2 regions of the Butyrivibrio proteoclasticus B316 genome follow, and region 2 is predicted to be linked to the other one. Evidence: riboswitches for the same ligand, from Rfam matches in the RefSeq annotation. Region 2 holds a riboswitch; the other holds the start of a gene.
What was found. A riboswitch is a leader RNA that binds a small molecule or an ion and turns the genes downstream of it on or off. The one in region 2 is predicted to bind cyclic di-GMP.
Positions count from the first base shown of each region.

Region 1: another riboswitch for cyclic di-GMP. It lies ahead of BPR_RS19640 (hypothetical protein); the one in region 2 lies ahead of BPR_RS09990 (methyl-accepting chemotaxis protein).

Region 1 is NC_014387.1:1,080,022-1,096,191, forward strand. It holds tRNA gene BPR_RS04520 (tRNA-Pro) at 4-76, shown strand; gene BPR_RS19630 (hypothetical protein) at 563-1,363, shown strand; gene BPR_RS04530 (hypothetical protein) at 1,548-2,591, shown strand; gene BPR_RS04535 (hypothetical protein) at 2,722-3,618, shown strand; gene BPR_RS04540 (PBECR4 domain-containing protein) at 3,873-4,487, shown strand; gene BPR_RS04545 (GNAT family N-acetyltransferase) at 5,155-5,574, shown strand; gene BPR_RS04550 (hypothetical protein) at 5,599-6,156, shown strand; gene epsC (serine O-acetyltransferase EpsC) at 6,277-7,179, shown strand; gene BPR_RS04560 (tRNA dihydrouridine synthase) at 7,216-8,199, opposite strand; gene BPR_RS04565 (hypothetical protein) at 8,510-8,836, shown strand; gene BPR_RS19635 (flagellar hook protein FlgE) at 9,150-10,868, shown strand; cyclic di-GMP riboswitch class I at 11,115-11,200, shown strand; gene BPR_RS19640 (hypothetical protein) at 11,507-12,169, shown strand; gene lepB (signal peptidase I) at 12,162-12,755, shown strand; gene BPR_RS04585 (Spy0128 family protein) at 12,783-16,170, shown strand, end outside.
Region 2 is NC_014387.1:2,393,070-2,409,239, forward strand. It holds gene BPR_RS09960 (hybrid sensor histidine kinase/response regulator) at 1-223, opposite strand, end outside; gene BPR_RS09965 (hypothetical protein) at 415-1,869, opposite strand; gene BPR_RS09970 (hypothetical protein) at 2,003-2,188, opposite strand; gene BPR_RS09975 (GGDEF domain-containing protein) at 2,394-3,701, opposite strand; gene BPR_RS09980 (hypothetical protein) at 3,762-4,475, opposite strand; gene BPR_RS09985 (hypothetical protein) at 4,686-5,591, opposite strand; cyclic di-GMP riboswitch class I at 5,784-5,859, shown strand; gene BPR_RS09990 (methyl-accepting chemotaxis protein) at 5,979-7,712, shown strand; gene BPR_RS09995 (sodium-dependent transporter) at 7,773-9,143, opposite strand; gene amrA (AmmeMemoRadiSam system protein A) at 9,158-10,555, opposite strand; gene BPR_RS10005 (helix-turn-helix transcriptional regulator) at 10,577-11,563, opposite strand; gene BPR_RS10010 (glycoside hydrolase family 31 protein) at 11,648-13,672, opposite strand; gene BPR_RS10015 (methyl-accepting chemotaxis protein) at 13,761-14,720, opposite strand; gene BPR_RS10020 (FIST signal transduction protein) at 14,734-15,789, opposite strand; gene BPR_RS10025 (oxidoreductase) at 15,919-16,170, opposite strand, start outside.

The sequences.
Region 1 (16,170 bases), 1.3 Mb from region 2:
CGTCGGGGTGTGGCTCAGTTGGTAGAGCACTATCTTAGGGAGGTAGGGGCCGCGTGTTCGAATCACGTCACTCCGATTGCTAGAAACCGCTCAGTTGAGCGGTTTTTTATGTATTATGAAATTCCTTCGGATTTCCTAATATAAAAAACGCTATTGGAACAGTGTAGAGAGTAAGAGTTTTACTGCATATTATATGTTTTTCTGAAATGTGCAGTAGATGTTTTCTTTTAATACTGTATCTTGTAAAAAACTATATTTATGCAGTAAGGTGTTTACTGCAATTATCTTAGTTTTCATATTTCTACAGTAAATGGAAAAAATATTTACTGTAGATTTCTAAATATCTTTTTCCTGCAGTAATAAATCTGGCAGGACAATTCAATAATAGAAAAATAGTACTGCACCCATGTTAGTATTTGCATTTGTGCAGTAATAGAAATTATTCTTTACTGCACAAAGCGAATAATATGAATCTTTGCAGTAAGCAAATACAAAAAGGAATATATGTGAAAACCTATATGTGAAAACAGTTAATAGAAAAAACGACAAAAGGAGAATTACAGTGAACAATATAACAAAGGAACTAAATCAACATTTATTGGAAATAGAAAGCTTGATTGCCCAGGAAACTAGCAGGTTGAAGCAATATAAAGGGCTTGAAAAAGGCAAATTGCAAGTTACATCAAGTCATGGAAACATACAGTATCTATTTGTGGAGAATGGAACTAACTCTCCCAAATATATGCCTGCTATAGAGAAGGAAAAAGTGAGATTATTTGCTCAGCGTGAATATGATGAAAAGATGTACGAGCATTTGAATACTACTAAGGCAAGGCTTAGCCGCTTTATAAAAAACTATGATGAAAACAGTATAGATGCAATATATGAAAATATGTGCGAAGGTCGTAAAAGACTGGTTACCCCAATAAGACCAGACAAGGAGACAATAATAAATACCTGGATGGAAATGCATCCTGGTGGTATGAATACAATTGACGATGAACCGGATATAAGAACAAATCGGGGAGATTTTGTCAGGTCAAAATCTGAGAAAATACTGGCTGATTATTTTTATGAAGCTGGGATTCCGTATCAATGCGAGCCTAAGTTTACTCTTTTTTCAGGAAAAAATGTATATCCTGACTTTGTACTTCTCAATGTCAGAAGCAATAAGACAATATACTGGGAACATCTTGGAAAAGTGGATGAAGCTGCATATGTCATTAGGAACATGGGCAAGCTGATGGATTATGAAAAGAGTGGGCTTTTGCTGGGGGACAATCTGATCATTACACTAGAAACCCGTGAAAGACCTTTAGATATGGAACTTATCAAAAGAAATGTTGAACAGTTTTTGATATAAGTGGAGAGCTAATTTCAAATAAAACTAAAAGCAGTACTTTTGATGTCAGGGCTTAAGTGATAATTGTTTTGTGACGATATATGTATAGATAAGGATGAGTATGTAGAAATGAAGGAAATGATCAGTGCTTTGGTATGAAATGAACCACTAACCCAGTCACTGGAGACCATTTTGGAGGTGTTTTATGAAAATACAACAGAACACGGATGTTCAAATTAATCCTTTTCAAAATCAGGATAATGCCCGGGCTGCCACAGGTGCAGGGCAGTCTGCACATAAGAGTGGCAATCTGTCCTCAGTATCCGGTGCTAATCTGAAAGGGGAAAGCCTTGTTCAGCAGAGGCAGGGCTTTGCAAGAAAGCAGGCACTTAAGGTTGTGTCAGATGCATTTGGCGGTGAGAAGAAGCTGGATGCTCAGATGCAGGGCATTAAAGATGAGATAAAGCGTCTTCAGGATGTGATAAGCGAAAAGACTGCTGATACGATGGAGAATGATGCCAAATTAAAAGAGCTTCAGGAAGAATATGGTATTGATCCAGAAGGGGAAGAGAGCAAAGAGCTTTCAAAGCTTGCGTTCAAGATGAATAATTCCAAAGATGGTTTATCTGATGAAGAGATCAGTAAAATGTCGGAGTATCAACAGAAAGCAATTTATTATGTGGCAGCAAATCAGCAGAACTCTCTTGATATAGACAGGGCAAAAGCTCAGCAGATGGGAAATGTTCAGGGTTTTGCAGATATGAAAAGAGAACGAGCTAAGTCACAGGATATGCTGAAAGCTCAGGATGAAGCTGAAGATATTATGGAAGCAGCGGGCGAAGAGGCTATAGCTCTTTTGACGCAGGAAGCGGTTGAGCATGTAGACGAAGAGCAGAAGGAACGCGAGGAAGAAGCCAAAGAGGCAGCGGAAAAGAAGAAAGAGGAGAAGAAGGAAGAAGCAAAGAAGCTTGAAAAAGAGGCAATGCAGCAGGAAATGATAGAGAACATCAAGGAACACGCTGAAGAGACCCTGCGTACCAGTGCTGATACCAAACGGGCTATTGCAAGAAGAGAACGTGCAGAAGCTGATAGCATGGGAGCAGAGGATGCCCAGAGAACTATTATTTCTGAGGGTGCATCTATGGAGGATACGCAGAATGCTGTTAATTCTGAAATTACGAATATCCTCAATAAGCTGAGCTTACTTTCAAATGATGTTAAGGGCAGCACTGTTGACAGTCAGATATAAGAAAAACGCTATTCATGACATGGATTATGCTATTGGTGACATTAGTATTATCTGATAAAGGATTGATGCCGAAAGGAAAAAGAGAAAACCTTGTGATATTCACAAATCATGTACAAGGAGGTAGATGATTATGGCAGGAATCAATATAACTTCAGTGAACAGACAGGTAAAAGACATTAGTCAGGAAATATATGCTGCAAAGTTGCAGCGTGACGAGGTGCAGTCAAAGTCTGTGAACAAGGATGAGAGCAGTGGCTTACAGAACGTTGTCGCCGATAAACTAAGTGATAAATCTAACATAAATACTGCTTTCTCAGATACGGCAGCTACTTTGTCTATTTCTGCTTTAGGCGCTGAAGAATTGGAAAAAGTAAGAGATTCCTGGAATAATCATCCTGTCAGCGCTTTATATGAAAAAGACATACCGTTAAGTAAAAATGCAGAAGGTGTATATAAAATTGGCGGAGCATCATTTAATGATGAGGAGTTATCTGACGCAAGAGATTTGATAACAGGCGTTGGAAGTCAGCTGAAGAACGGATATCTCAGTTACAGAGATTATGCAAAGATGGAAGTTGCGCAGAAGGTTGTTGATAAATGTGCTACTGAAGGCTTTAATGAAGATCAGGCCAAAGCTATCAGCAAGGCCATGAAAGACTATAATAATAACCTAATCAGAACGCAAGAGCGGCTACTGGCAAATAAGCAAACCAAGACTAAAGATGATTCAGCATCCGGAAAGTACTTTGGCATTGAGGTTCATGTGCCAAATGAAGTAAGAAAATCAACTAATGAGTATGCAAGCACAGATATTGCTACAAACAATGATCTTATTAATAAACTTCGTGATAGTATAAAATCACTTGATATAAACGATAAGGACTCAGTATATAAGTATAAAGCACAATATGAAGAAATAATGAGACCTGTATACACGACTCAATATCCTTTGCAAAGGAATTCAGATATTGACGATATTATATCCAAAGATGTAAATGAGATATTGAAACTGAGCAGTAGATTGTAGACACAGAAATTTAAGAAAAATATAGCAGTTAAATAATTGACTTTATCTCAGGAAATATGTATTATGATGATACAAACAGATGACTAGAGCATCTGTTGACTATGAAGTGTAAATCCCTACTGGCAGGGGGATACATGGAGTCTATGGGCGGGTTTAGTGTGACAACCGCGAGCCAGTTAGGCGTAAGCTGAAAAGAAAACACTTATAATTAAAGCCTCGACGTTACTGTCGGGGCTTTAATTATGGAGGTATATGTGGAAGTAGTAAATAAGATTAAGAAAAACGCAGATGCATACAATAATCTGCTTGGTATAGATTATTATTTTTGTCTTGGTTATAAGGGAAAAGGATTTGAAGTCAGAGTTCATTTTTCTAAGGAAGAGTTTCATCATCTTGAAGGAATTGGTCAGTTACGTGATTTGAAAATTCACAGTGAAAGTGGAAATAGAACCTTTGATATGGCTTTAGCAGGAGATGTTTTAGAAGATGAACTGAAAAAATCTCATTTTTACCAAAGTGGATGCGTTCAGAATAAAGTGGATTATCTTTATCTTCTAGAACGGATATTTGACGAAGACAATATAGTATTTAGATTCAGAAAATCGATGAAAGGCAGTGGTAAGATAGAAGCTGAGTTGTTTCTGACTTCGGAGTTGGAGAATGGACAGTTCTTTGTATATCTTGATAGAGTCGAAGAATCTGATGAAGAATACTACTGTAGGTCATTTGTGGCTAACCCTGAATTTGATAGAACGCAAGGACATGTAAAGCTTACTACCCTTTGGAAAGAAAAGATAAATCTTGAGACTGGCGAGAGAACTGTTTTGTATAGGTATAAAGATTTCTCACCAGATCAGCTAAATATGTGATGCAATGATTATTGAAGAATATAGTTATTCATTGATGACGAGGAAACTGTTTGACCTAATGTTTGACCAAGAGGTCAGTCGGTGTTGTCAAACCTCCTTTCAATGCGGGCTTTGGCATTCTTACAATCGTGTTCGAATCACGTCACTCCGATTGATTAAAACCGCTCAGTCTGAGCGGTTTTTTATATAATATGAAATTCCTTCGGATTTCATATTATAAAAAACGTAAAAAACGCGATTGGAACAGCGTAGAGAGTAAGAGTTTTACTGCATATTATATGTTTTTCTGAAATGTGCAGTAGATGTTTTCTTTTAATACTGTATCTTGTAAAAAACTATGTTTATGCAGTAAGGTGTTTACTGCAATTATCTTAGTTTTCATATTTCTACAGTAAATGGAAAAAAATATTTACTGTAGATCTCTAAATATCTTTTTTCTGCAGTAATAAATCTGGCAGGACAATTCAATAATAGAAAAATAATACTGCACCCATGTTAGTATTTGCATTTGTGCAGTAATAGAAATGTCGAACAATTTCTGATATAAGTGGAGATTTTTAGCATATTAATAAGTCAAATACTAATTGGATTTTAAGACAAGCTGTTGTAAGATTTTGATTGTATGCTGATAGAGAGCACTTTTGATGATTAAGGGAGAATGTAAATAATGAATATCACTTATCATGATGAAATACCGAATGTGGAAACGTATCATGATTTAAGAGCTGCTGTTGATTGGGCTGTTTTTTGCCGTGAACAGTCTGAGAAAGCGCTTAATAATAGCTGCTACTGTGTTGTTGCCAAGGATGGAGACAGTACTGTAGCTATGGGAAGAGTTGTTGGAGATGGTATGTACTACACCATAGTAGATGTTATGGTGAAGCCACAGTACCAGGGACAGAAGATTGGCTCAGCAATAATCAATAAACTTGTTGAGCAGATAAATGCTGGGATTCCTAAAGGAGGCAGAACAAGTATCCAACTGATTGCGGCTCTGGGAAAAGAAGGATTCTACGTTAAACAGGGCTTTAAGATCTTGCCAAATGAAAACTCTGGCGCGGCATTAAGGAAAGTAATATATACGTAATTTAGTAGATGAAAGGAATACCTGATGAGAACACTATTTATAGGCAATAGCCACACTTATTACAATGACATGCCAGCGATTTTTAAGGAAATATGCTCTGAGAATGGGATTGATATGCAGGTCACTATGCTTACAAAAGGCGGCATGGGCCTTGATTACCATGCAGAGAATGAGCAAACTAGGTTCAATATATTGTTCGGAGATTATGATTTTGTAATATTACAGCATGTCGCTCATCCCATGGGTGAGTTTGAAGTGATGCAGGAAGCTGCGGACAAGATCATGTCATGGGTAGGACAGACATCTGCAATTCCATGCTACTTCATGACATGGACAGAAGAAAATAATGAGCAGTTTCAGCAAGAGATGGCCTCAAGATACAGGAAGTTGGGAGAAAGACATAACTGCCTGGTTGCTCCTGTAGGTGAGAAGTGGTGGGAAAGAATACATGAGGATCCATCTGTGGATTTGTATTTCGAAGACAGGAGACATGCATCACCTGCAGGTTCAAAGCTTGCGGCACATGTTATATTTGACACCCTCAAGGCAAAAATAGATGATAAACGGAATTTGGCTAAGTGATATTAAGATTCTAAGATAAAATGAAATATATCAGATATTACAACGCAAACAATCATTTTTTATAAAATAGATTTGTGGTAGAATATACTAAAATCTAATGAAAACAGGTAGGGCGCTAAAATGGATTTCAAGGGCCGTAATAATAATGATGAGCTAAAGAGTGAGATCAAGAACATAGTCGATCTGATAATTGCAGACTACGACAATGGTCGCGATGTGGATCAGATGGATGTCTTTAATCAGCCTGACAGGGATGCGGTAAAAGACATAGTGATCAAGCTTCTTCGAATTATTTATCCAGGTTATTCCAGAGACAAAATCTATAAGAGTTACAATGACAGCAATAGAATTGCCATTGTGATCGAGGATGTCATCTACAATATGCAGAAGCAGATTGCAATTGCATTTCATCATAGCCCGGATTACGCCAACGCATCTGATGAAACACTTGACTGCGGTGCCAGATGCATAACTCACGAATTCTTCAAACAGCTTCCCAAGATAAGAGAGTATGTGGATACTGATCTTCAGGCCTGCTATGACGGAGATCCTGCGGCTTACAGTAAGGGAGAAATTATTCTTTCTTATCCCGGACTTCTTGCCACAACCATCAACAGGATTGCACATGAACTGTACCTTCTCAAGGTGCCGCTTATACCGCGTATGATGACTGAGTATGCTCATAGCAGAACGGGAATTGATATTCATCCGGGTGCAACTATAGGCAAATACCTGATGATCGATCATGGAACCGGTATAGTTATCGGTGAAACTTCAATAATTGGTGAGCATGTCAAGATTTATCAGGGCGTTACAATTGGCGGACTCTCTACAAGAGGCGGCCAGTCCCTAAAGGGTGTTAAAAGACATCCCACAATCGAGGACAATGTCACTATTTATGCAGGTGCATCAATCCTCGGCGGTGAAACAGTTATTGGAGAAGGCTCAGTTATAGGAGCTAATGCCTTTATTACAGAGTCAGTTCCCGCAGGAAGCCGTATCAGTATGCAGAGATGTAGATAAAAATAGGCTGAGAAATAACATTTTCGTGTTTTAGAGCTAAATAAACTCACACGAAGCAAATATATTATTTACTGCAGCCATGTACTCACCTTTGCTGCGGGATTTACGGATGGCCTTGAGATACTTCTCATTATCTTTGAAATGAACATGGAGAAATGCCCAGTGCTCCAGCATCTTGAAGATTACATTCCTATCTTCCGGGATGAAAAGAGAATACTCTTCATAGAGACGCTTCAAGTATTCTCTGAGTTCTCCTGCTTCCAAAGGCTTACCACCCTGAAGCTGCCTTGCTAGGGCAGGGTTAGATAAGAGGCCGCGGCCTATCATGACAGATGTGCATGAAATGGAGGAACCTATCGAATCGAAGGATTCTATCTTTTTCAAATCATCGATGCTATTAATATCCCCATTATATACAATATCTGCCTTGCCGCCGGCATTTCTGTATACTTCGACAGCTCTCTTGAAGGCATCAATCCTTGGCTCACCTTTATAAAAATCTTCCCGGACTCTTGCGTGGATAGTGAGCTCACTGATAGGATACTTGGCATAAATCTCCATCAGCCTGTCAGCTTCGGATTCGTCACTAAATCCAAGCCTTGTCTTGATAGAAATGCTCTTATTACCAAGATCCTCAAATATCCCATCCAGCATAGAATCCAGATACTCCGTATCCGTCAAAAGACCTGATCCTTTGTGGGAATTTGTCACTGTGGCCGCAGGACATCCAAGGTTAAGATTGACCTCATTGTACCCAAGATTCCACATTTCTTTTGCAGCCCACACAAAGGTATCTACGCGATTTGACATGATCTGTGGAACAATCTCATTTCCGTAATCCTCGAAGCCCTTGATGAACTCCGGCATTACATCTCTTTTTTCGCGTTTCTTAAAATGCATGTTATGATGCGCAGTCAGAAACGGCGTATAGTATTTATCGATACCACCAAAAATCTCATGGTGGACATTTCTGAGTGGATATAGGGTAATCCCCTCCATTGGTGCAAAGTAATACTTCATATTAATTAGTCCTTGTCTATCAAAAAATATAAACACTGCGGAATTCAATCACTAATGTAAAACACAAAAAATAATCACTAATGTAAGATACAAAAACAATCACTAATGTAAAATACAAGAATCAATCCCTAATGTAAATACAAAAACATACTATAATAAATAACATTAGGAAACATTCCACAATAATCTATCACACTTTCAACACATTTGGAGTATAATATATTCTTGTGTAGTAAACAAACGAAATATTAGTGTAATGTCGCTGAGGGAATAGTGGCAGCATTTTACACTAAGGAAATGGGGAACAGGGATGAGTCAGGAGAAAATTGACGCTTACAAAAAAGAAAAATCAGGACGTAAACAGGCTATTGCCAAGCATAAAAAGAGAGTTAAGATCGCTAAGATTTCAGGCATTATTGTAGCTGTTGCTATAGTTGCAGCAATTGTTGGCGGAATCCTTTGGAACAATTTTGGTGGATCTAGTTCAGCAGCTGCCGATGCTTCATCTGTAGAGGTATCTGTTGAGGCGGGCGCAGAGGATTCAGCTGTTGAGAGCACAGAAGAAACATCTACAGAGGATGGAGCTGCAGAAGCTTCAGAGGCTGATGCTGGCGCAAGTGCTGCATCTTCAAACTGATAGGCACTGATTTTTGCAGAATGAATATATAAAGACTAATGCAACTGATTGGACAACAATCAGTTGCATTTTTTATTCAATAGGAAATTGCTCTGCAATTTCTATTGAACAAAAACGCTCCGCTATGGATGCGAAAAAAAGCCTGAAAAAAGTTTTCATGGATACTAATTTTTGTACTATATTCTGCCGATAAATGGAATGAGGTAATATATCATTCTTTTTTCTGGCAAAGGGATTGCCATCAGGTACACGGACGTACGAGATAAAAGAAATGCTAACAGCTATCAGAATATAGCTTGGAGGTACGTGTCCTATGATGAGATCACTTTGGTCGGCAGTTTCCGGTCTTCAAACACACCAGTTAGAAATGGACGTCATTGGTAACAATATAGCCAATGTCAATACAACTTCATATAAATCACAGGCAACAGGTTTTCAGGATGTTCTCTATCAGACCATCAAAACAGGTACTGCAGGAAACGGAGTTAAAGGTTCCACAAGCGCAGATCAGGTCGGACTCGGTGCCAAGATGGGCTCTATTAATATCAATATAACCAAACCCGGTTCTGCGCAGACAACCTACAATCCTTTTGATCTTATGATCACAGGAGACTCTTTCTTTGTGGTATCTGAGAGTCAGAACAGTCCAAATCAGGAAAAATATTTTACCAGAGACGGTAGCTTTACAATTGATGCGGAAGGAAGTCTTGTAACACAGAATAACGGATTGTATGTGAACTTTATTGAAGGTGAAGGAATCCTTGGAAACGGCGAGCCGCTTATTTCTGACAGAACCAAGACTATGGCTGGACAGGCTACATCTGAAGCTTACCTCAAGGGAAATATCGACAGAGATGATAAGCAGCTTGTAGAAGGCAGAACTATTCAGATGGATGTCTATGGAAATGATGGCAATGTCTACACTATCAACTTCAAGCTTACAGACAATGCGGATGATGAAGACAATACCTATAGCGTTCAGATTGATAAGATATTGGATAAAAACGGTAACAAAATCAGCAACACTCTTAATGAGAAGCTGACACTTACATATGATCATGCTAATGGCCGTCTTACAGGCATTACTCCTTATCCTATATATACACTTGATAATGGTGTTCAGGAACTGGATGATGACGGAAACGTATTATCTACCACCTATACAATGGATGGAAGAATGGGACAGGCAGAATTTAGCCGAACACTGACAGGTAAAGATGGTAATCAGTACACAATCTATTATTCCATCGATCACCATGTTCCTGAGGAAGGCGAGGAAGAGACAGATACTGCAGATTATGATTTCAATGTAGTATACGTAAGAAAAGGTGAAGGAACCAGGCAGTATATAAATAAAACAATGGCAGTCATTGATTATGACAGTGAAAGCGGAAATCTTCTGACAATTGATGGCGAGAATGCCGGAGAAATCAATGTTGACCTTTCTGAAATCTATGATGGAATCGGAGATATAACCTTTGATATTTCCAATACTACAATTCCTGTTGCAGCTGGAACAAGCTACAGATTTGAGTTTAATGGAGAAGCAGATGTTCTTGGTTCATTAAACGTAGATTTCTCAAATACATCCAATTACGCCAGCTCAAACGGAGTTCATTCATCTTCAGTCTCTGCTATCAGGGGAGACACATATGGCCTTAACAAAGGATATCCAAATGGAGATATGAATGGAATAACAATATCTGACAATGGCTCTATATATGCTAAATATAGCAATGGCCAGGATGTTAAGCTTGCACAGATTGTTGTAGCTGAATTCAATAATGCTATGGGTCTTGAAAAGGCAGGAGATAATGTCTACAAAGCATCTCTTAATTCTGGCGAGCCAATATATATGGACATTACTGAAGATGGCGGCTATATGTCATCAGGTGTTCTGGAAGCCAGTAACGTTGACCTGGCCAAAGAGTTCACAGACATGATCACTACCCAGAGAGGCTTTCAGGCAAATAGCCGCGTAATTACGACATCTGATGAACTATTACAAGTATTAAAGGGATTGAAGCGATAAACGGATTATCCTAAAAAATGTGATAGCGTTTATCGAATAAAAATGGAAACTCCAATTTAATTAATTTCAAAATGAAATTTTGTATCACATGGCTGGACTGATGTCCAGCCTTATTTATTAAAAAACTATGAAGATTCTATGAAAAAGTAGTTGTAATTCCATATATGATGAAGTATATTATAACTACACGGCATAATAATCTTAACTTAAATAAAATAATTTTAACTAATTTTAGTTAAGATTCATATCAAATAAAGGCAAAGCCATTGGAAAATGGTGACGCAAAGCTATAGGGTCTCAATCGCATATGCGACAGACAGCCAGTTGCTGGCACTTACTGAGAGTGCTATGTATGGCCGCCCTGTTATTGAGTAGTACGGACGGTCATTTTTTTTGGTAATGAAGTACATGAGAGTTCAAGGATGAACGGACTGCATAGGTTATGCGGTCATAGTACAAGGAGTATTACTAATTATTACTGCTACCTGAGCTATGCGTTTGCCTTTGGACATATTTTGAGAGGTATTTTGCGCAGGAACGGTTGCTGAGCAAAGTACCTCCTTTGTTTTGGAGAGATTGGTTTAACGATAAACCAATAATATATAGTTTTACTTTTTCTATTATATAAGGAAATAGATATGGCAGATATAAATCTCAAGAAGCTCAGCAGAGCGGAGCTTTTGGAAATGATGATCTCTTTTTCAGAAGAGGCTGAAGCAGCGAGACAGCATGAAAAAGAACTCAAGGAAGAGCTTGAAAAAGAAAAACTTCAGATGCAGCACGAATTTGCTGATGAGAGAGCAGCAATGCTAAAGAGTTTTGATGAAGAGAAAGCTCAGATGAGAGCCAAGTTCAATGAACAGAAGGCTCAGATGCAGGAAAAATTTGACAAGGATATCATGGGACTCAAGGCAAGGCTTGCAAGAGAGAAAGATGAACTGCAACGGCAGGTTGATGATTCTCTTATGAAGATAGAAAATTCACAGTCACTTGCGGAAGCTTCCATACAGCTTGGTGGCATAATGGAATCTGCACAGAAGGCGGCTGATCTATATGTCAATACACTCAAGAAGAGTGCAGAAGCTGAGTACAAGGAACTAATGCTCTACATAGAGAAGAGTAAGCTCAGGGTACAGAGAGCTGAAAAGCTTCAAATGCAGGCTATTGCAGATAAATCCGGCAAGACTTTAGAGCAGGTGAGAAATGAAGCCATTTCAGAGACTTCTGATCCGGAAAAAGATAAGTCTGTAGAAAAGTCAGAACCCAAGAAACGCACAACCAGAAAGAAAAAAGATGAGTAACAGGAATCAAACTGATCTTTCCAATTTCAAGCCTTCTGTTGATGAACTTAAGAAGGAACTTAAGAGAGAGAACAGGAAAAAAGAATATAGAAATGTACTCCGTAACACACTTATTGTTGTGGTGTCTGTCGCAGCTCTGGCAGTACTGATTTCAAGCTTCTACGTGACAGTACTCAAGGTAACCGGAGATAGTATGACACCTACTCTTGAAACCGGTCAGATAGTCATCGCACAGAACAGCCAGGAGTTTGAGGCTGGAGAGATGCTTGCTTTTTACTATAACAATAAGGTTTTGGTCAAAAGAGTTATCGGTTCGCCGGGAGACTGGGTTAACATCGATGCAAATGGAAGAGTTTCAGTTAACGGCATTGAACTTGAAGAAACATATGCATCTGATTTAAGCCTTGAACCGACAGATATAGAATTTCCATATCAGGTTCCGGAGAACAGATGGTTCGTTCTGGGAGATCACAGAAGTGTATCCATTGATTCGAGATCAAGCGTAGTTGGTTGTGTTACCAGGGAACAGCTCATTGGAAAAGTTGTTTTCAGAGTATTTCCATTTGACACATTTGGCAGTCTATAGATTTTTCAATATTAGAGGTGAGTTGACATGCGCATAACAGATGAGAATCGCGCACAAAACTACATAAAGAAACACCGCAACAAGAAAAGATGGCTTGCTTTTGCGCTGTGCCTTTCTCTTTTTACAGGAACGGTTACACTTTATCTTTTGAATAAGCCGGCTACGGCGATGACAGAAGATGGAGCCCAAAAGGTAGGTCTAGTCCTGGAAACAGCAGATTCTGATTATGAAATGGGTCTTATTGAGCAGATGAAGACTAAAGAGTCTGATGCTCAAGCAGATAAAGCGGTAGAAAATTCATCTGACGGGGTTACTACCGTAGATGTAACACAGCTGGGTGACGGGGACCCGGATAAGAGTGATACATCTAAAACATGGGAGGAAATTGTTGAAGTCATTCCGGAGGATGAAACTGGGGCCAACGCTGATAAAGCAAACTCAGCTTCATCCGGGGAAGCTTCAGATGCCTCTTCAAACGCTTCATCAGAAGATAAGTCAAATGCTTCCGGAAGTGCTTCATCAGAGGATAGTTCCAATGCTTCAACAAGTGCTTCTTCATTAGAAAGTGCAGATGCAGCATCAAGCGCCTCATCTGACAAGAATGTCAAGGACAAGGTTGATAGCCTTGATGATATACAGAATGTAACTCTCACAGCAAGATATGTTGATGCTGAGGGAAAAGAAATAGCGGAAAAAGAAGTTCTTTTACAAAATACAGAGGATAAGAAATCTCTTGATCTAAACAAGGATTATAAGGTAATTGAGAACTACTATTATTTAGAAGCCGGACTTGACGACAAGAAGATTGTCAGCATAGTAGAAAAGACCGGAATAGCTCAGGTCTCCGACCAGGCAGGAAAAGATAGTTCAGAAGATGCCGGCGCTAAGGAGAGCAGTACAGATGATGCTTCTGCATTCGCTGCAAGCGATGATGCATCTGATGAAGGCACGGAGAAAGCTTATACCTATTATGAAGCTACAACATCTGAAGGTGAAGTAATAGAAATCAAAAAAGATGCGGAAATAACATTTAGTTATGCGGCAGCTAATACCAAGGAGAGCTTTACATACCAAAACGATGAAGTGACTGTTATGGTCAAGCTTTCCAAACCGGGAATTCTTCCGGATGGAGTAGAGCTTTCAGTTAAGACTGTAGATAAGAGCACAAACGGATACAATTACAGTGCTTATATCGATGCTCTTAATGAAAGTGCAGAGGAAATCGCCAAGGCAAATGGTGATGAAGCAAAGACAACATATGATGAGAACAATGTAGTTCTTTTTGATATTGCATTTATGCTTAAAGAAATTGAATATGAGCCTAAAGACGGCACTGTTTCAGTTTCTATAAGCTTTAAGAATAATCAGATTTCTGACGGACTTGGAACAACAGACTCAGAAGACGTTTCACTGGTACACCTTCCTGTTTCAGAAGAAGTAATGAAGGATGTCAATGCTACAAGTGATGCAACAGAGATTTCAGCCAGTGATATTTCTGTAGAAGTTCTTGGAGATAGCAACGTTGAACTTGGTGAGAATAAAGATACTATCTCTTTTGAAGCACAGGCATTCTCAATGTATGGAGCAATTACGCGAAGTACTGACGAGACTTGGGAAGGAAATCAGACTTATACAGCCAAGGAAATTGTAAAGTGGCTTGGAGATTCGACCTACTTTGGCGTTGTTGCTAACCACTACGATGGACAGAATAATCACAGTGAAGCCAATATTGCTGTAGGCAGTATTTCTAACATTCAGAATTACACAGTTGGTATTTCCACTAAGGTTTATCAGAGTCTTGATGAGTTTATTATTTCTGTAGAAAAGAAGGTTGAGGGATCTCCTAAGGTTGGAACATTTAACTTCGCAGCCTTCTCAGATGTTAAGGGTAAAAATAAGATTGCCGGAACAGAGTTTACCATAAAGACTGATGAGACCGGTACGGGTAAATACATTGGTAATTACACTGATCTTTTAAAAGGCGGTCAGTATCCAAGATTATATATCTATGAGCTCGATGAGAAGGGGCAGGCTGTTATGGACGGTGAAATCTGTGGTTCATATACAGTAAGCTATGGCGGTGATTCTATAGAAGCTCCTGCTGATGCCGTTGGATTTTTTGCTGATAACTATGTTGAGAGCGTGGGCCTTAACGGATATAAGGCAGAAGATATTATAGAAAAAGTTGATGGTGCGACGATCTACTATCCTACAGGATGGAATTCATATGTTGGAATTACGTACTATCAGAATCAGGTTTATGGAATGAAGCCTGACGGAAGTTACGGATGGACTAACTACGTCAGAACTGATTACAGTAATAGTTCCATGCCGGTAAGCGTGCAGAATATGCGTCTTGCTGCTTATACTGCTTCACAGAAGCTGGCTTATACAAAATCATCTAATGGAGTACAGGTAGTTAATATAGTTGGTACCAAGTCATATGGTAATTTGATGACAGACCTTAGTACCAAGTACTTCAAGAATGAAAAAGATCCCAGGAACTATGCAGTAAATACAGGCTTTAAGCTTGATGATAATACTCTTCTTGTTATAAATGTAGATCTTACCGGTGCTACAAATTATACACTCGATAAGTTCACATATAACGGACAAGGAGCAGGAGATTGGAGTCAGGCTGCCAACCATGTAATAGTCAATCTTGTGCAAAAGAACTATGCAGGTGATTACGTTCCTTATGAAGGTGACATTACTGCAAACATTATGTCCGGAACGCTTATTGCTCCGCTGACAAATGTCAAGCTTACAGGATCCTATAGCGGAACAGTAATAGCCGATCAGGTAATCAAGACCTGTGAAATTCATAAGATGGATATCAGAACTTATCTTGATGCATCTGCTGCAGTTACTGTAACTAATAAGGGCTGTGAGGAAATAGTTCCTTTTGAGATCAAAGCTAATAAGTATGTCAACGATGTTGAACCTGATGGAAACGAAATATTTGATTTTACGGTCAGGTACTTAAATCCATCCACAAATAAATGGTATGTTCTGGCAAATAATCTTCATAATGATGGCGAAGTAATCAAGTATTCAGTAGCTAATCCGCTTGAAGAACTTGCAATGCACTATGACAATAAAACAGATTATTTCTTCCTTTTGACAGAGAATGATACTAAGGGTAATTACACCAAGGATAAAACAGGTATACTTGCCAAGGTTAAGTATTATCCTAAGAAGGATGTCTGGGGCAATGTAACTCGCGTAATTGATGAGATAAATTATTACAGAGTGCCTGAAGAAGGCGTAGATTCTATGATCAAGTCCGGAACTATTGATGGTACATATAATTCGGATGAATACAGGATCAAACCGGAAAAAGAGAAATCTAAGGGCAAGGAATACGGCAAGGTTGCATTCTTCAATACCAATTCAAAGGCAACAATGCTCAGAA
Region 2 (16,170 bases):
CCTCAGCAGAGCGATTAATATAATTTGCCCAAATGTCACACAGATGCTGCTCATCCTCAAGGTAATTTGTGATGATCTGCTCTGCAGTAACTGTCATCTTCTCAAAGGCCTCAATAACACTCTCGTTGTTTTCCTGCATCTTGGCATTGGCATATTGAATTATGAAGAAGAGTATCGACACCATTATTAACAGGTCGATAACAATTATCAGCGTTTTCTTCACGCTTTTACCTCCAATGAATCAGTTTTATTGCACAGATTAACAAGGAGCTTCTCATAATATTTCCAATTCTATTATATCAAAGGTATTATTTTTGGTCTAATTTACAGATTATAAACTATCGTTATATAGATAATTAATCATCCATTTTTCTTCTATATCCATAAATCTATCAAAAGTGCATTTTAACTATCCTAGTTCCACCTGGTCCATCCGACAGTAACTACATATCCGTTGTCAAATTTCTGTACCGCACTAATAAAATAGTTCTTGCCAGCCATATCAAAGCCAAAATTAGGCATAACATCATTGATCATTGCATTAGCCGCATCCTCAGGGGTAGTCTCAAATCTAAAGGGTTTACTTCTAAAGATCAGCGGCGCCGGATCAGATGTTTGAACGGCTCCCATACCATTAAGCTGCGATATAAGCGAATTTGTTACTCCGGTTGCAAAATCGTCATTTACGATAGTTCCTTTTTTGGGCCCCATCATGACTCCGCGCCTGAATTCTTCTTCATCTATAACAGCTCCGGTTGCTGCAGGCGCCTCTTTGGCGGGCTCTTCCTTCTTTTCCTCAGCTGGAGCTACACTACTTGTTTCCTCAGTGCTCTCTTCACTTGATTTAGCAGCTTCTGCTTCTTCTGTATCTTCTTTTTCAGGATTTATCTCTTCATTAGGCTCAAATACAGGGTATTCCGCAAATGGATCATTATTCATATCAGAATCAATGTCCTCAATTGTTCTTCCGGCAGGATAAGCATAAAAGTCCTCGCCAGGATAAGGCGTTCTGTAAAGTGTTCCGCTTATTCTTCCTGTAGGCTTGTCTACATATATGGCATAAACACGTCTTCCTTTATCCGGTAACATAAATTCAAAACCATATCCATCATCATCTACATTTAATGCTCTAAAAACACCATTATCAAAACGAAAAAGCGGAGAATAGGAATTCTTTCCTTCAGGAAGCTTTGACAGCACGAAATCATACAGCCCCTCGTGAAAATCATCCATAAGTTCTCTGGCGTCTGCCCCCATCAAGTCATTATGAGCCAATATTTCTTTGGTGTCCGTATTCTGAATTATTATATTCTTTCGTTCACTTTTGATTCTGGACAACTCCTTATCCCACAAATTATAAAGAATCTGACCTTTTTCCCATCTAACGGCAATGCAATAATTTATATCACTCAAAATGCAAGAAACTTTACCATCAATATTCTTAATATAAGATATGCTAAAGCCAAAACCTGGATCTTCTGATGGATCACAGTCCTCAGGACAGGTATATCCCCATTCATCAAAAAAGTCTGCAGGAACATCAGGCTTATCTAAATATGCTCCCTTAGAGTACATGAACACATCCTCAAACCGCTCTCTTGGGTAGTCCTCAGTTGAATCCAGTACATCGATACCTGCAAAATCTGTAGAAATATACTCATCCTTGAACTCAAAGGAGTAAGTATAACTTCCGTCATCATTAAGGGCCAGTGTTTCCTGGGTTTCATCAGTCGTTTCATCTTTTTGCTCCACAGTATCAGAAGTCAAGGCTACTGAGCTTTCAGCCGGAGCACTGGTGTCTTCACTGTTGCCACACCCGGCAGCAATGATCATTACAAGCAATAATATAGATAATGATCTGTATCTCATGTTCTGAATTACCCACCCTTTCCATATATGCTTATTTGCAGCTATTATTTCTATAAATCTTCATTTTTTGTTATATTTTTTTGTTATTTTTTTCATGCTATACAGTTAAATTATCGCATTCATTTACATAAGTCTATATTCTATAATTTATCTTTTTATTAAAAATATAGGAATAAGATAAAAAGCCATCAGTCTTTGAATAACTGTTTCTGGTTCCGTCAATAAAGATATTCTCACCTGAAATCTCACCAAGTTCGAGCAGTATGGTTCCGACCTGCGCCATGATCTGCTTAGCGCATTGCGAGAGATGAATTGACATCACAGCCCCTCAGACGTCTGTACAGAAATGTGCAGTTCTCGGACGAGGATGATGATTTTCAAAACGAAGAAAGCATCAAATGCCGATTTCTCTGAGCAACGTCGAAATGAGGCATTTGATGCTTAATGAGTTTTAGAAAATCACACCGCAGACGAACACAAACATTTCTGTGCAGATGCCTGAGGGGCTGGGTGCCAAGAAGGTATCACAGCACCGTTACACGGTTCCTGCCGGCTATCTTGGATGAGTACATAGCCTTGTCCATACGATCAAATATGTCATCAAAAGAATCATCGTCTCCAAGCTGACTGATGCCGACTGAACAGGTTATATGACCAGCCTTGCCAAAATCAGCTTCCGCAACAGATCTTCTGAGATCTTCTGCATATTCTACCGCCTCGTCATGAGAGACGCCGCTGAGGATTGTTACAAATTCCTCTCCGCCCCAGCGTCCTACAGAGGCATTTTTGTCCTTGGCAAAGCCCTTTAGAACATCTGCAAGAGTTCTGAGAGTTGCATCTCCTACTGAATGACCATAGTTATCATTGATCTTCTTGAAATTATCAAGATCGATCATCATAAGAGATATGGATTCTCCACCATTTTGATATATATCAATAGCATTCTCAATTTCAGTCTTGATACCTCCATGGTTAATAAGACCTGTAAGAGGATCCACCATAACGAGCTCCTCATACTTCTTGAGAGTTTCCATACGTTCCTTGACATCTTCGTCAATATTCTGAACCATGAATACAAATTTGAAGTCCTTGCTGCTGATAGTCTGAGCTCTGCTAAAGATCAGCTTGACCCAGATATATTCTCCCTCAAGATTCTTCATCTTACAGTCATAAGTATTGGTGCGGCCAACTTCCAGATGATCTCTAAGATAATCCGGATCTGTGAGCATCAGAAACTGCCTCTGATCCTCCGGCCATATCATATTGACTGTCATAAGTCTCCACTGGGAATACTTGATGCTGGCCTTAACAGTGTCCTCTGATATCTCAGTTACGCTTATGCTACTGGTTGAATCTCTTACAAGATCCACGAACATGGAAAAGAGATATGTATTCTGTATCGTATTGACCTTTCTGGTGGTAGTGTATTCCTCGACAACTTCCTCATCATCAAGAACATCCATAGCAAACAGATACTTGTCTGTTCCCTCCATAGGATAGACATTCATCTGAATTACATATGGGGCAGTGCTCCCCTCCAAAAAGACCTTAAACCTGCGGCTGTATTTGCCGTTAAACTGTCCATAATAAGAAGCAAAAGCCTTATAATCCTCAGTAATCTCTTCCTGAGAATTACTCAGATGAAACCACAATTTCTGAATGAAATCATCATAACCCCCGGTCTCATCGATAATATCCTTAAAAATGCTCTTGCGTGTAATGGCCCTATACTTTTTAATGGTAGTATCAACCATAACTATAGCGTCTACGTTCTCATTCAAAAGAACCAGCATGTCCTCAACGGTATAATCCCCGAGTGCCTTGTTTGTCATACCTGTTCCCCCTTGCAGCTATTCTTTTTTAACTATAGTTTTAATTTACCATATTATAACTTAAACGTTTAAAACTGTTAATATTTTTTTGTTAACACACAAGGTTCCTGCAAATATCTTCTCTACAGCCCCATCAAACAGTACTGTTATCTTGCCATCAAATACAGACTCAACAGTTCCGATTCCATATTTAGCATGTGATACTTCACTGCCTTCAGGAATAGTCTCCATGATCTCTTCATCAGATAATTCAGGCATTTTAGGCTTGGGAACAACTACTGTTCTTCTCACCATTGTGGCTGTTCCTCTGCTAACCTTGGTCTTGGTTGTCTTGGCTCCGGCCTCAAGGTTTTCCTTGATGCAGTCCAAAACGAAATCCAGATTTTCATTGGTAAAAAAGTATATTACATGAGGCAGCTTTTTTTCATCAGGATTCTGTAAAAGTCCCTTGTTACCGTTTCTGATAAACAGGATTGCCTTACTTGCAACTTCCTCATACTGTGAAACAATAAGCTCTATTTCCTCTTTTTTGCTTTCCTTTAATACGATACCTGTATTAGCGGCATCAGACTTTCTTTTTATAAGGTTAAAATCCTTTTCTGTAGCATAAAGAACATAACGACTCTGCATTACAGTCTTAACATGCAGAGATGATCCCCCTTTGGCAAACTGGCAGATAAATTTATCCTGTGCATCCTCCCTCTCATATAGATCAATCTCTTTTTCCTTGATCAGATCACATACTTCTTCATAGATGTACAACAGGTTATTCATTTCCATTCCTCACTTTATTATTTATAAAAAGACACCGAAGTCCAATTATACACTTTTACAGCCTTTATTCCATTCCCAAACTCATCCAAAAATGTTCCTAAATAAAAAATAAGCATATGCAAAATGCACATGCTCATTTTCTGATTGCAATAGTATTATCACCCAAAAATACTTAATTACTACTTACATATCCATAGAAACGATTTTCATTCAAAAAAGATCAAGACTGCTGTCTAAGTATATGTCTTCCCTTACCTTGAGTTGGTACTCGGGTTTAGTCATATAATAAAGTAAAAATTCTAAAACAATTGCACTTCCAAGGCTTCTTCCCTCTATCTTATAGTTAGAAAAGCCCGCGGGCATATAGATGTCCCGAATGTCCGTGATACCTATAAATCCGGGATTTTCCATGGCAAGTGAAAACTTATATCCCTTATCAGCATCGGGAGATACGCAAATATGATCCTCGCAGTCTATTCCAAGGCTCTTTCTGCTCACATTCTCATAGCAGTTTTTCCTGTCGTAGCAGCCATAAAAGCAGCATTCATTACACAGAAACTCTATCTTTTCTTTATATTTATCACTCAGCAGATCAAGTCTGTCCATAGATTTGTTGAGTCTAAAATCCGGAACAACGTACTTAAATTCCGGCCTTTTTAACTCTTTTTCCAGATCATCAAAGTCAGTAAGCACCTTGGTTGTTGAGGATACAAAGTAAAAGTCCGGATAGTTTCTCCTGATATGATCAAGTAGCAGGTCAGAGTGAATGATTACTCCGTTTTGAGCACTGCCATTTTTTTCAAACAATGAGCATAAGGCATTGCACCTCTTATCATCAAGGTGCTCATCCTGAATAAGAGAATTACTAAAGGTAAGTCTTGCAGAAATATCATACTCTCTCATAAGCTCTGCAACACTAACAGGATCAGCTTCTCCAAAGCCTACTCTTCCTCCTCCCCAGATACAATCCGCCGGTGCTCCGTATATTGATCCTATCTCGCACCAGTCATAGAAGTACTCCCTATGCTCACGGAAAAGAGGCAAAAAAACTTTATAAAATTCATAGAACTCAAATAGTCCCGGTAAGTGATAGTACGCTTTTTTACTGGTATTCATACACTCATTATACACAAAAACCCGCTACCTTCCCACAAGGAAAGCGTTTACATGTTTTTATATCTTTTTTGTGCATATTATCCAAGCACTTATCATGCTGATTCAAATTGCTTAATAAAAATTTAATAAATTTTTAATTGTGTACATTTCATTATTGCATTCCATTCTTTTTTTCGTTATAATCGTCGACAGTTTGATATCGGGCAAAGCAAGCGAAAGCTTGTGGCGCAAAGCTATAGGGACTTTAACATGTCAGCCAGTTGCATCTTAATCTTTATTAAGATTATCCGAAGCATAGACAGTTACGTCTATGCCTTTTTATTTTTAATAATGATTATTTCGCCATTGGAGGTCGCAAAAAAGGAAAGAGAGTTAAAAGAGTAAAAAATGAAAAAAAGAAAAAGAAACATGGTCAGATCTATTATCTTAGTAGCATCATTTCTTGCACTGCTTATGTCAGCGGTTATCGGAATAATAGGTCACAATCACATCAAGAAAGCTTACTACACATCCTTCTCAGAGGGATTACACGCAGCAGCCATCCTCTTAGAGGATGAATTGTCAAACGAGTTTACTGGTGACTGGTACTTATCAGAAGACGGTCAGCTCATGAAGGGCGAAACAGCAGTTCATGACATATACCAGGCTCAGCTCGATGCACTCAATCAGAAAACAGGAATGCACTTCACAGTATTTTTTGGTGATACACGCTACATAACATCACTTACAGACACTGAGACAGGAAAGCGTATGGAAGGAACAAAGGCTAGTGATGTAGTTGTAAACGAAGTTCTCAATCAGGGTAACGAATATCTTGCTGCCAACTTCGAGATTGCAGGCCAGGACTGGTATGCGTACTACCTTCCACTTAAAAATTCAGATGGCTCTGTAGTAGGAATGATCTTCGCAGGCCGTGATACAACATTAGTAGAAGCAAACATGTCTGCTGCAGCAAAAGCTATTATTGCTACATTTGTTATCTTCTTCCTGTTCAACTGGGGCGTAGCTCGTATTATCATCTCAAGATCTACAAGATCTATCCGTGATATCGTAAACGGTCTCAAGCAGCTTGAAGATGGTGAGCTTTTCTTCTATGTAGATGATCGTACATTTAACCGTAGAGATGAGCTTGGAACAATCGCAGGAAGCGCAGCTTCAGTTCGTGATAAGCTTCAGGACGTTATCAAGACTACCAAAGAGCTTTCAGGAGATGTTACCAAGTCAGGTGAGAGCCTTGCTTCTTCTGCTGAGGCAGCTTCACACGTTGCAGAGCAGGTTACATGCGCTGTTGAGGATATCAGCCGCGGCGCAGCTTCTCAGGCTGAAAGCGTTGAGAATTCAGTTAATAACACTAATGAAATGGGTGATAGCATCGACGATATCACAGCAAGAGTTGAGGAACTTTCAGCTGCTGCCAACGAGATGATGTCAGGTGCAAACCGCACTGTTGATACTCTTAGCAACCTTATGAACACCAACGAAGGCGTAATGACATCTATGCAGGGCATCAATGAGCAGATCCGTCTTACAAATGATTCAGTCAAAGATATAGCTGAGGCTTCCAACATGATCACAGCTATTGCTGAACAGACACACCTTCTCTCACTTAATGCTTCTATCGAGGCTGCAAGAGCAGGCGAATACGGTAAGGGCTTCTCAGTAGTAGCTTCTGAGATTGGTAACCTTTCATCACAGTCCAAAGAGGCTGCTGTATCTATCAAGAAGATTGTTGAAGCTCTTGTAAAAGAATCAGAAAAGAGTGTTGAGACTATCGAACATCTCAGCGTCAGCATGAAGGAGCAGAACGATCAGCTTACTAATACCAAGGAAGATATGGATCAGGTTGTAGTAAACGTTAACAACGTTGACAATTCTACCAAGATGATCGCAGATAAGGTACATACACTTAACCAGCTCAAGAATAAGTTCTCAGATATTATTTCAGAGCTCTCTGCTATTTCACAGCAGAACGCAGCTTCTACAGAAGAGACAAACGCTTCTATGGAAGAGCTCAATGCAACATTTGCTCTTATCAGTGACGCTGCTGCAGATCTCCGCAACATGGCAGAGACTCTCAGCGAAAAGATGGAATTCTTCTCACTTGAAGAAGTAAGTGCTTAATAATATCAGCCATTTCAGAATAAAAAAAGAATGCCGCTTGCGACATTCTTTTTTTTGGCATTATGTAAAATAACTCCAAAGTCCATAGACTGCTAGAAATACCAGTATCATCGGCAGAACTATCTTAAGATACCATCCAAGCCCGGAACTAACCTTGATTCCTTCACCGGCATTAACTTCCTCCAGATACTTATCAAATCCCCAGCCGTATCGGCAAGTGCAGAACAGACAACTGACAAGAGCTCCAATTGGAAGCAGCAGATTGCTGACTATAAAATCCTCTAAATCCATCACAGTATTTCCTGCCTTGAGAGGCTGGAAAAAGCTAAGTACATTAAAGCCAAGAGCACAGGGAATTGATCCTATAGTGATCACAAGCCCCGCTATCAGAGCAGCTTTTTTCCTATTAATTCCAAAAAGATCTATCGAAAAGCTGACATCATTTTCAAATACACCAATCATCGTAGAAAGAGCTGCAAAGTACATAAACAAAAAGAAAAAGCTTCCAAGTACTCTTCCGCCCTTCATAGATGTAAATACGTTTGGAAGAGTCAGGAATATAAGGCTTGGGCCTTTATCAGGGGCAACGCCGTAGGCAAAACATGCAGGAATAGTTATAAGTCCGGCGACTATAGCAACAAAGGTATCAAGCCCTGCAACAATAATGGCCTCGCCCACAAGGCTTCTGTCCTTTTTGATATAACTTCCAAATATCTCCATGCCGCCAATACCAAGACTCAGAGTAAAAAAGCTCTGATTAAGCGCTCCGTACAGCACATTGCCAAGTCCAACCTTCCTGACATTCTCAGCGCTTGGCATGAGATAAAACTTAACACCCTCTCCCGCACCGGGAAGTGTAACGGATCTGATCCCAAGTCCCACCATAATGATAATAAGTGCAACCATCATGATCTTGGTGACTCTCTCAACACCTGCTTCAAGACCAAGTGAAGTAATAAATACAGTGATCACCATGGTAATAGCCATAAATCCAATTAAAGATACCGGGCTTTTCATCATTTCCTGATAAATACCGGTAATCTGATCAGGGCTTTTGCCTTCGAAAGCACCAAATACCGTCAGAATAAAATATCTCAGGATCCAGCCTGAAACTACTGAATAAAACATCAGCAAAAGATAATTACCTGCTATGGCAAAGTATCCAAACACATGCCATTTCGAGCCTATAGGTTCAAGCTCTTTGTAGGCTAAAAGAATACTCTTTCTCGAGGATCTGCCTATTGCATATTCCATTGTCATTATGGGTACACCAAGGATTAGCAAAAACAGAATATAGACTAGAACAAATAAACCTCCTCCATTTTCTCCTACCATATATGGGAAGCGCCACACATTACCTATTCCTATGGCACATCCGGCTGACAGCAAAATAAATCCCAATCTGCTGCCAAGTGTTTCTCTTTCTTTCATAAATACCTCAAAAACTACGTATGTCTAATTACTTCAAATCTCTGAAGTCTGATATCTTCATCTTCAGTTATACCGCCTTTTTGCATGGCGATAGCAACCTGCTCCTCTACAGTATCAACACCTTCAAGGTCAGGTAAAAGAAGTCCTCTCTTCATTCCACTTGATACAATAACTCCATATCTCTTCACATTAAGTTCATCTATTGAAGAGATGTCCTGAGGTCTTCCAAGAACATCAACATTTATCTCAAGTTCTTTCAACTCCTCAGGTCCTATGGGCGCAAATCTGGGATCCCTCGTAGCTGCGCTGATACCATTTTCTATGATCTCACGTGCCACATTGTCCGTTGTGGGCATAATAGTCCCTATGCAGCCACGAAGCCTTCCGTTTTTGTGGATAGAAACAAAGGCTCCTGCTCTGATATTGAGCATTTCTGTTGTCACATAATCAGGAACAGCTATTTTTTGACCTTTAAGAATATAACTGACAACTGTCTGGTATGCAAGTCTTACGTATGGGTCCGGTTTGTTGCAAATAGCTTCCAGCTCTCTTTCAAGCTTTTTCTCAAGATCCTTATAATATGCCTTCAAAAAGCATCTCTTAGAATCCTTCTCTCCGGTAATAAAGGTGCAGATTCCGTAGCCGACTCCGGTCACATCCTGGTGAGAAAGTTTAGTAGCAGAAACTCTTACTCCGTCCAGACATCCAGCCATTATAACAAAAGATCTGTGTCCACATTCAGCTGCACGCTCACAGAAGCCCTCTTCAAAATCGAAAAGTTCTTTAAATGCTGCCCTTGAACACACATCCATTATCTTCTGATCATATACAGGTCCCTCAGGTGCATATCCGTAAGGTCCATATTCCTGAAGCTTGTGTGACAGATCTCCGCTTGCGATCACTACAGCTCTGCGGCCAAGCTTATCAACAGCCTTCTGGATGATCTGTCCAAACCTGTAATGCTCAGTAAGAGGAAGGGCTGAAAGTCCTATTCTGACTATATTTCCGCCCTTATATTTTCGTCTGATAAACCAAAGAGGGACCATTGTCCCATGGTCCAGCTCTCTGTCCACTTCTCCAAGAGTTCCTGCAGGAAAATCCTGCTTTCTTGCTATACTCTCAATCTGGCTGACAAGTTCCATATCATAGGCTTCCAGAAATTTGACGTTCCCGGCACCAAATCTGTCAAAGGAGCCTGTAGCAGCATTTCCCGGAGAAACATGAAAATAGTCAGCATACATAGTGGCATGCGGGCTTGTGATTATGATTGTTTCAGGTTCAAGCTCCGCCACCATGTCTGCGACCTTATTATAAGCCCTTGTCGTCTCTTCTATCTCCATCTCACCGCCTCTTCCTATATCAGGAATTATCAGCGGCGGATGTGGAACCATAAATGCACCTACAATTGCCATGCTATTACCCCCAATGCATGTTTACTCTTCCAATTGCTGTCTCAACTTATCCTTGAAATCTGACACTATGTTCTCAGGTCCTGTGATCCTGACCTTGCCCCCCATGGCAAAAATCCAACCATAGAACTGATCACTGATAAATACATCAACATGCGTTCTTGACCAGCCTTCTTTTTTGGCCGGTCTTATTGGCATTTCTTTGCCAAAACGATCTATCATGATCCCAACAAATCCATTGTCAAATTCAAGATCAACAGTCGTGGAAACTTTTTTGCCAAACATTCCAAAGTTCTGCTTGGAATATGATCCCATGTCATAGGATTCAAATTCTTCCTTGCCAACGCGCTTATCCTCAGTCAGCGTGATGTCCTTCATCTTGTCCACGCGGTAGTGCTTGATCTTGCCGGCCTCCCGGTCATATCCAATAAGGTAATAGTTCTCATCATCCCAGGTAAGGGCCCAGGGGCTCGTCTCATAGAGATGATCCTTTCTGGGAACCATTACCTTATCAAGATTCCACTGCAGATACTGAAAGGTAATACTCTTATTCTCAACCATGGCTCTGTGAATATCATCAACCAGATAATAGATACTCTCATTCATGGTCTTGATCCTGCCCTGAACCACAACCTGACGCTTAAGCTGTTTGGCCTCATATTCACTTGCAAGGTCTGTCACTTTTTTTATCAGGTCGCTGGATTTTTTGGCAGTAATAAACTTAGATGACTGAATAGCATCTACCAGGAGCATGAGCTCAGCAAGTTCAAATCTCTTGCCGCCCACACGGTAGTAGTAGCCTTTCCCCTCTTTTTCTCCAATAATATCAAGACCTATCTCTCTAAGGGCATCAAAATCATCGTAGATACTCTTCCTGTCAGCACTTATGCCCTGTTCCGATAGAAGATCTATGATCTGTGGCATAGTAAGAGCATGATCATCATCAGTTTTCCTGATCATTATCTGACTAAGATAGTAGAGCTTAAGTTTCTGTCCTGCACCCTTGGGCATGATGTTGTCTCCTTTATAGTCCGTTCAGTCTCCAAATATGAGTGATAAAAAATGCGAGCATTTTTATCACTCATACTTGGATTCTTATATACGCTCAAATACAGGCATGTAATCAATAGGAGCCTTGACAGTTACGCTCTGGCCGCCTGCAAAGACAGTTCCATCACTTGTAAGCTTCCACTCTCCATTTGGAAGGTATACTTCTCTCTCAAACTCATTGAGATGGAGAATAGGAGCAACAAGATACTTGTCGCCAAACATGTACTGATCCTTGATTGTCCAGCACTTCTCATCCTCAGGGAACTCATAGAACATAGCTCTCATAAGTGGTGATCCATTCTGAGAAGCCTCGTCAAAGAGCTTCTTGATATATGGTCTGAGCTCCTGTCTGAGATCATAATACTTCTTCATGATCTCAAAGTTCTCTTCGCCATAGCTCCACATCTCGTTATCCTGCCCTGTATGAAGGTATCCGCCACCCCAGTCTCTGTCATCAAGAGCCGGAATATTGTAAGGGCCACGGTCTCCGTGAAGTCTCATAACTGCTGTAAACACAGCAAACTGGTACCATCTGATAAGGAGCTGTCTGAAATCAGGGTCATTAACATCATCTGTCATGAATCCGCCGATATCTGTATTCCACCATGGAATACCTGCAAGTCCCATGTTGATACCACACTGGATCTGATCCTGGAGTGATTCAAAGGTACTTGGGATATCACCTGACCATACAACATTTCCATATTTCTGGCTGCCTGCCCATGCACAGCGAAGAAGGTTTACAACCTTGCCATCGCGAAGGTCCTTCATCTTGTCATAATAAGCCCTTGAATACATCTGTGGGTACATGTTGGATACTTCAAGAGCTGTTCCTTCGCTGTAACGGAAGTTCTCAAAATCATATACACCATAGTCAGGCTCTGAATTATCAAGCCAGAAGCCATCAATTCCAAAGTCATAGTAGTTCTTTTTACAAATCTCCCAGACATAATCTCTTGTCTCAGGATTAAAGGCATCTATTTCCACGCAATCGCCCTGATAGTCATAGGTCTGAAGGGCACCGCGCTCTGTTCTGATGAGAAGTCCCTTCTCAAGCATTGGATAGAAATTTTCGCTCTTTCTGTCTACAGATGGCCATACAGATACGATTACTCTGATGCCCATGCTGTGAAGCTCATCAACCATAGCCTTAGGATCAGGCCAGTACTTTTTATCGAATTTCCAATCGCCCTGATATGTCCAGTGGAAGAAATCTATGATTATCTGGTCGATATGAATGCCGAGTTCCTTGTACTTTCTTGCAATTGAAAGAACCTCTTCCTGAGTACGATATCTGAGCTTGCACTGCCACAGACCCATGAGTTCTTCAGGGAACTCACCAGCGTGTCCTGTTGCACTAGTATAATTAGCCACGATCTCCTTAGGAGTGTCGGCAACTGTTACATAGTAGTCCATTTCCTTGGTTGATCTCATATCCCAGAGAGTCATGTTGCTGCCAAAGGTAACCTGACCTACACCCGGGTTATTCCACAGAAGGCCATAGCCAAGATTAGATACTGCAAATGGTACTGATGCCTGAGAATTTCTCTGTGCAAGTTCAAGGGTACAGCCCTTGAGGTCCATCTGCTGCTGCTGATACTGACCCATACCAAAGATCTTCTCGCCATCGTTGCCTTCAAATCTAACCTTGAGTGTGTAGTTGTCGCCGCCGTAGAGGCCCTTCCACTCTCTGTTAACTACCTTAAGACATCTGCTCTCCTGTGAGATAGTGCCGCCATAGGCTCTGTAATATTCACGTAAAAAGAGCTTGTCATCACGGAAAAGAGATATAACTCCCGCATAGTTAACTTCTGCTCTGATACGCCCGTTAGTAATGCTGGCCCATTCATTTTCTGCGATAGTTCCTTCGCCGGTCTTCTCAGGAACTATATATGTCTTAACTTCCGCACTTGTAGCAGCCGGAGTCTCAGTAAGAGCCCAGTTTCTGCCTGTGAAGTTTCTGTTCATTGTCGCACGGATCCTAAGTGAATCCTTCCCCCAGGACTCAATAAGAACTGTCTCGCCCTGTCTCTTAAAGCAAAGTGCATTTTCTCTGCATTCAAATACCATATGTTTTCTCCTCACATTTTTCCCAAAATAAAAGAAACTATCAGTATTTTACCACTGATAGTTCCTCAATGTTAGTACAAAAATATCTTTATTTTTCTTTTACGATAGGCTCAATCTGGGAGACAAGATTGTCTATGCTCTCGAAGACACTACTCTTGGTTGTGCCCATGGCATTGACTTTGTCGAGCTGAACAACCAGATCATCGAACTTTCTGTTGATGTCATCAAATCTGCCGCCGATTTTCTTAAGCTCATCTGATGCTACATCTGCAGTGTCTGCAATTTCCTGCTGAACTGCATTGGCACCGTTTGTGCTCTCGATGATCTCATCAAAGGTTGCATGCGTCTCTTCAACTTCCTGAAGACTCTTGTCCATTGCTGCTATTGAGTTTTCCATGCTGGCTGAGAGTTTCTCGCTTTCTGCACCGGCATTTGCAATTGAGGCATTAACCTGGTCTATCATAGTCTTGATCTCATCAGCAAGCTCTCTTACCTCAGTAGCAACTACGGCAAAGCCCTTTCCTGCTGCTCCTGCTCTTGCTGCCTCAATGGAAGCATTGAGAGCAAGAAGGTTTGTCTGTGATGCAATGCTGATGATCTTTTTCATGTAATCAGAAATCTGATCAACAGATTCCTTGAAGGTTTCAAAGCCCTGAGCCATCTCATCAAAGCTTGCTCTTACTTCATTTGAGCTGTTCTTAAGTTCATCTACCTTATCCTGAGCGTTATGAACACTGTTAAGGATATTGAGCTTAACATCCTCAAACTTGGATGCGCTCTGATTAACTGCATCAAACATCTCATTGAAGTTTTCCATGTCATTTCTAAGCTGTGTATTGCTATCAATAACATCATTTACAGCTTCGCCCATGTCATGGATTTCAGTGAGGGATGCAACCTCATTGTTTACCAGTTTTTTCTGGCAGTCCTTGATAGAGTCTGCGATGTAAACAAGTGATCTGGAACGCTCCTCGAAGTCGTTTATGGGATTCTTCTGAACTACTACAGGCTCGTCCGTATTCTTTTTACCAAACATATTCTCAAACATTTCTATCTCCTCATCATTCAAATACTACACATGTCATTGTCTGGTTAACAAACTGCGTATTGAAATGTTCTCCAAAACCAACAAGTCCGCAGCTGGTTCCAAGGGTTCCTATCTTACTAAGATATGAGCCAAGCTCACTTCTTTCTTTTAATACCAAATATCTGAATATGCAGTTAACTGAGTAAATAGCTGAAATATGTGAAAAATCATTTTTAATCTTGTTTACTGTAGACTGGGCTATTTCCATAGGATCTCTCATTTCAAGAAGTGTCAGGATATCCGAGTCGTTGATCTGTCTATACAGGATAAGACCATTTCCTGAAACGTCCTTAAGTGAAACAATACAGACATCATCACCCATCATCTTGCCAAACGGATTCTGGAAAGTCTGATCTACGATCTTACTCTCTGAAGCCCCTGTAAGTTCCATATAAACCTGCTTGGCAGGGCGTCCGTTAAGCTCTCCCAGATAATATTTGGACTTATCTGTCTTGGAGGCAATAAGCTGTTTATTGTCCTTAGGAACATAGATATTCTCTTTGTAAGTTTTAACTCTGCCACCCTCATTTTTGATGATGGCAAATACCATGGCATCTTCGTAAACTGTTCCATTTACTGCAACCTTACCAGCATCACCGGTTGCGCCCATAACCTGAAGGTTGTACTTTTTAACAAGGCCGCTTAAGGTTGTGAGAACTGCAGCGTCGTTACCTGTACAGAAGTCGATGATAGCTGTATTCTCTTTGCCCGGTTTAACGGACTCTATTGCTTTTTCTATTCTCGTAATGTACCTGGCCGGAGATACAGAAACCTTCTCCAATACTCCTGTGGCAACGTGTGCTCCATCCTTAAAGGCCATAACAGAAACACCATTTTCAAGGATGGCTGTGTCATAACCCATGGCAATGCAGCTGATACTAGGTACGCCGGGATATAACTTTTCAAGTTCCTTAACATTTTCCTCAAATCTGTCTGCAGAACTGGTCATAATAATAAGCTTAGCTGTTCCAAGACCCTTAACAGCATCTGCTACCTTTCCTGAAGCGCTTTTACCATAAAAGATATTCATAGTTTTCTGTTCTCCTGTTTATTAAAAAAAATAATAGAGTGCCACACAATAAATTGTAACACTCTATCGATAAGAAATTCTCTATATTAAGTATTAATAATTATTAAATTTAGATAAAACTTTTGACGGTTAAATACGCATAGCAACTTCATAGGCCCGCCATATTACACTTCGAAGATTTCCAACCTGCTTGCAGTCCCCAATGTAATCCATGTTACTTTCTCTCTCATTTTCCTTAACAACAGGATTGGGAATATATCCGGCACTGGAAATGACACTGTCACAGTCTATTGTAAATTCCTTGCCGTTTTTGTCTGCACATACTATGCAGTCTTCCCAAACCTCCTTGAGAGTAGTTTCAAGATATACAGGAACTCTGTA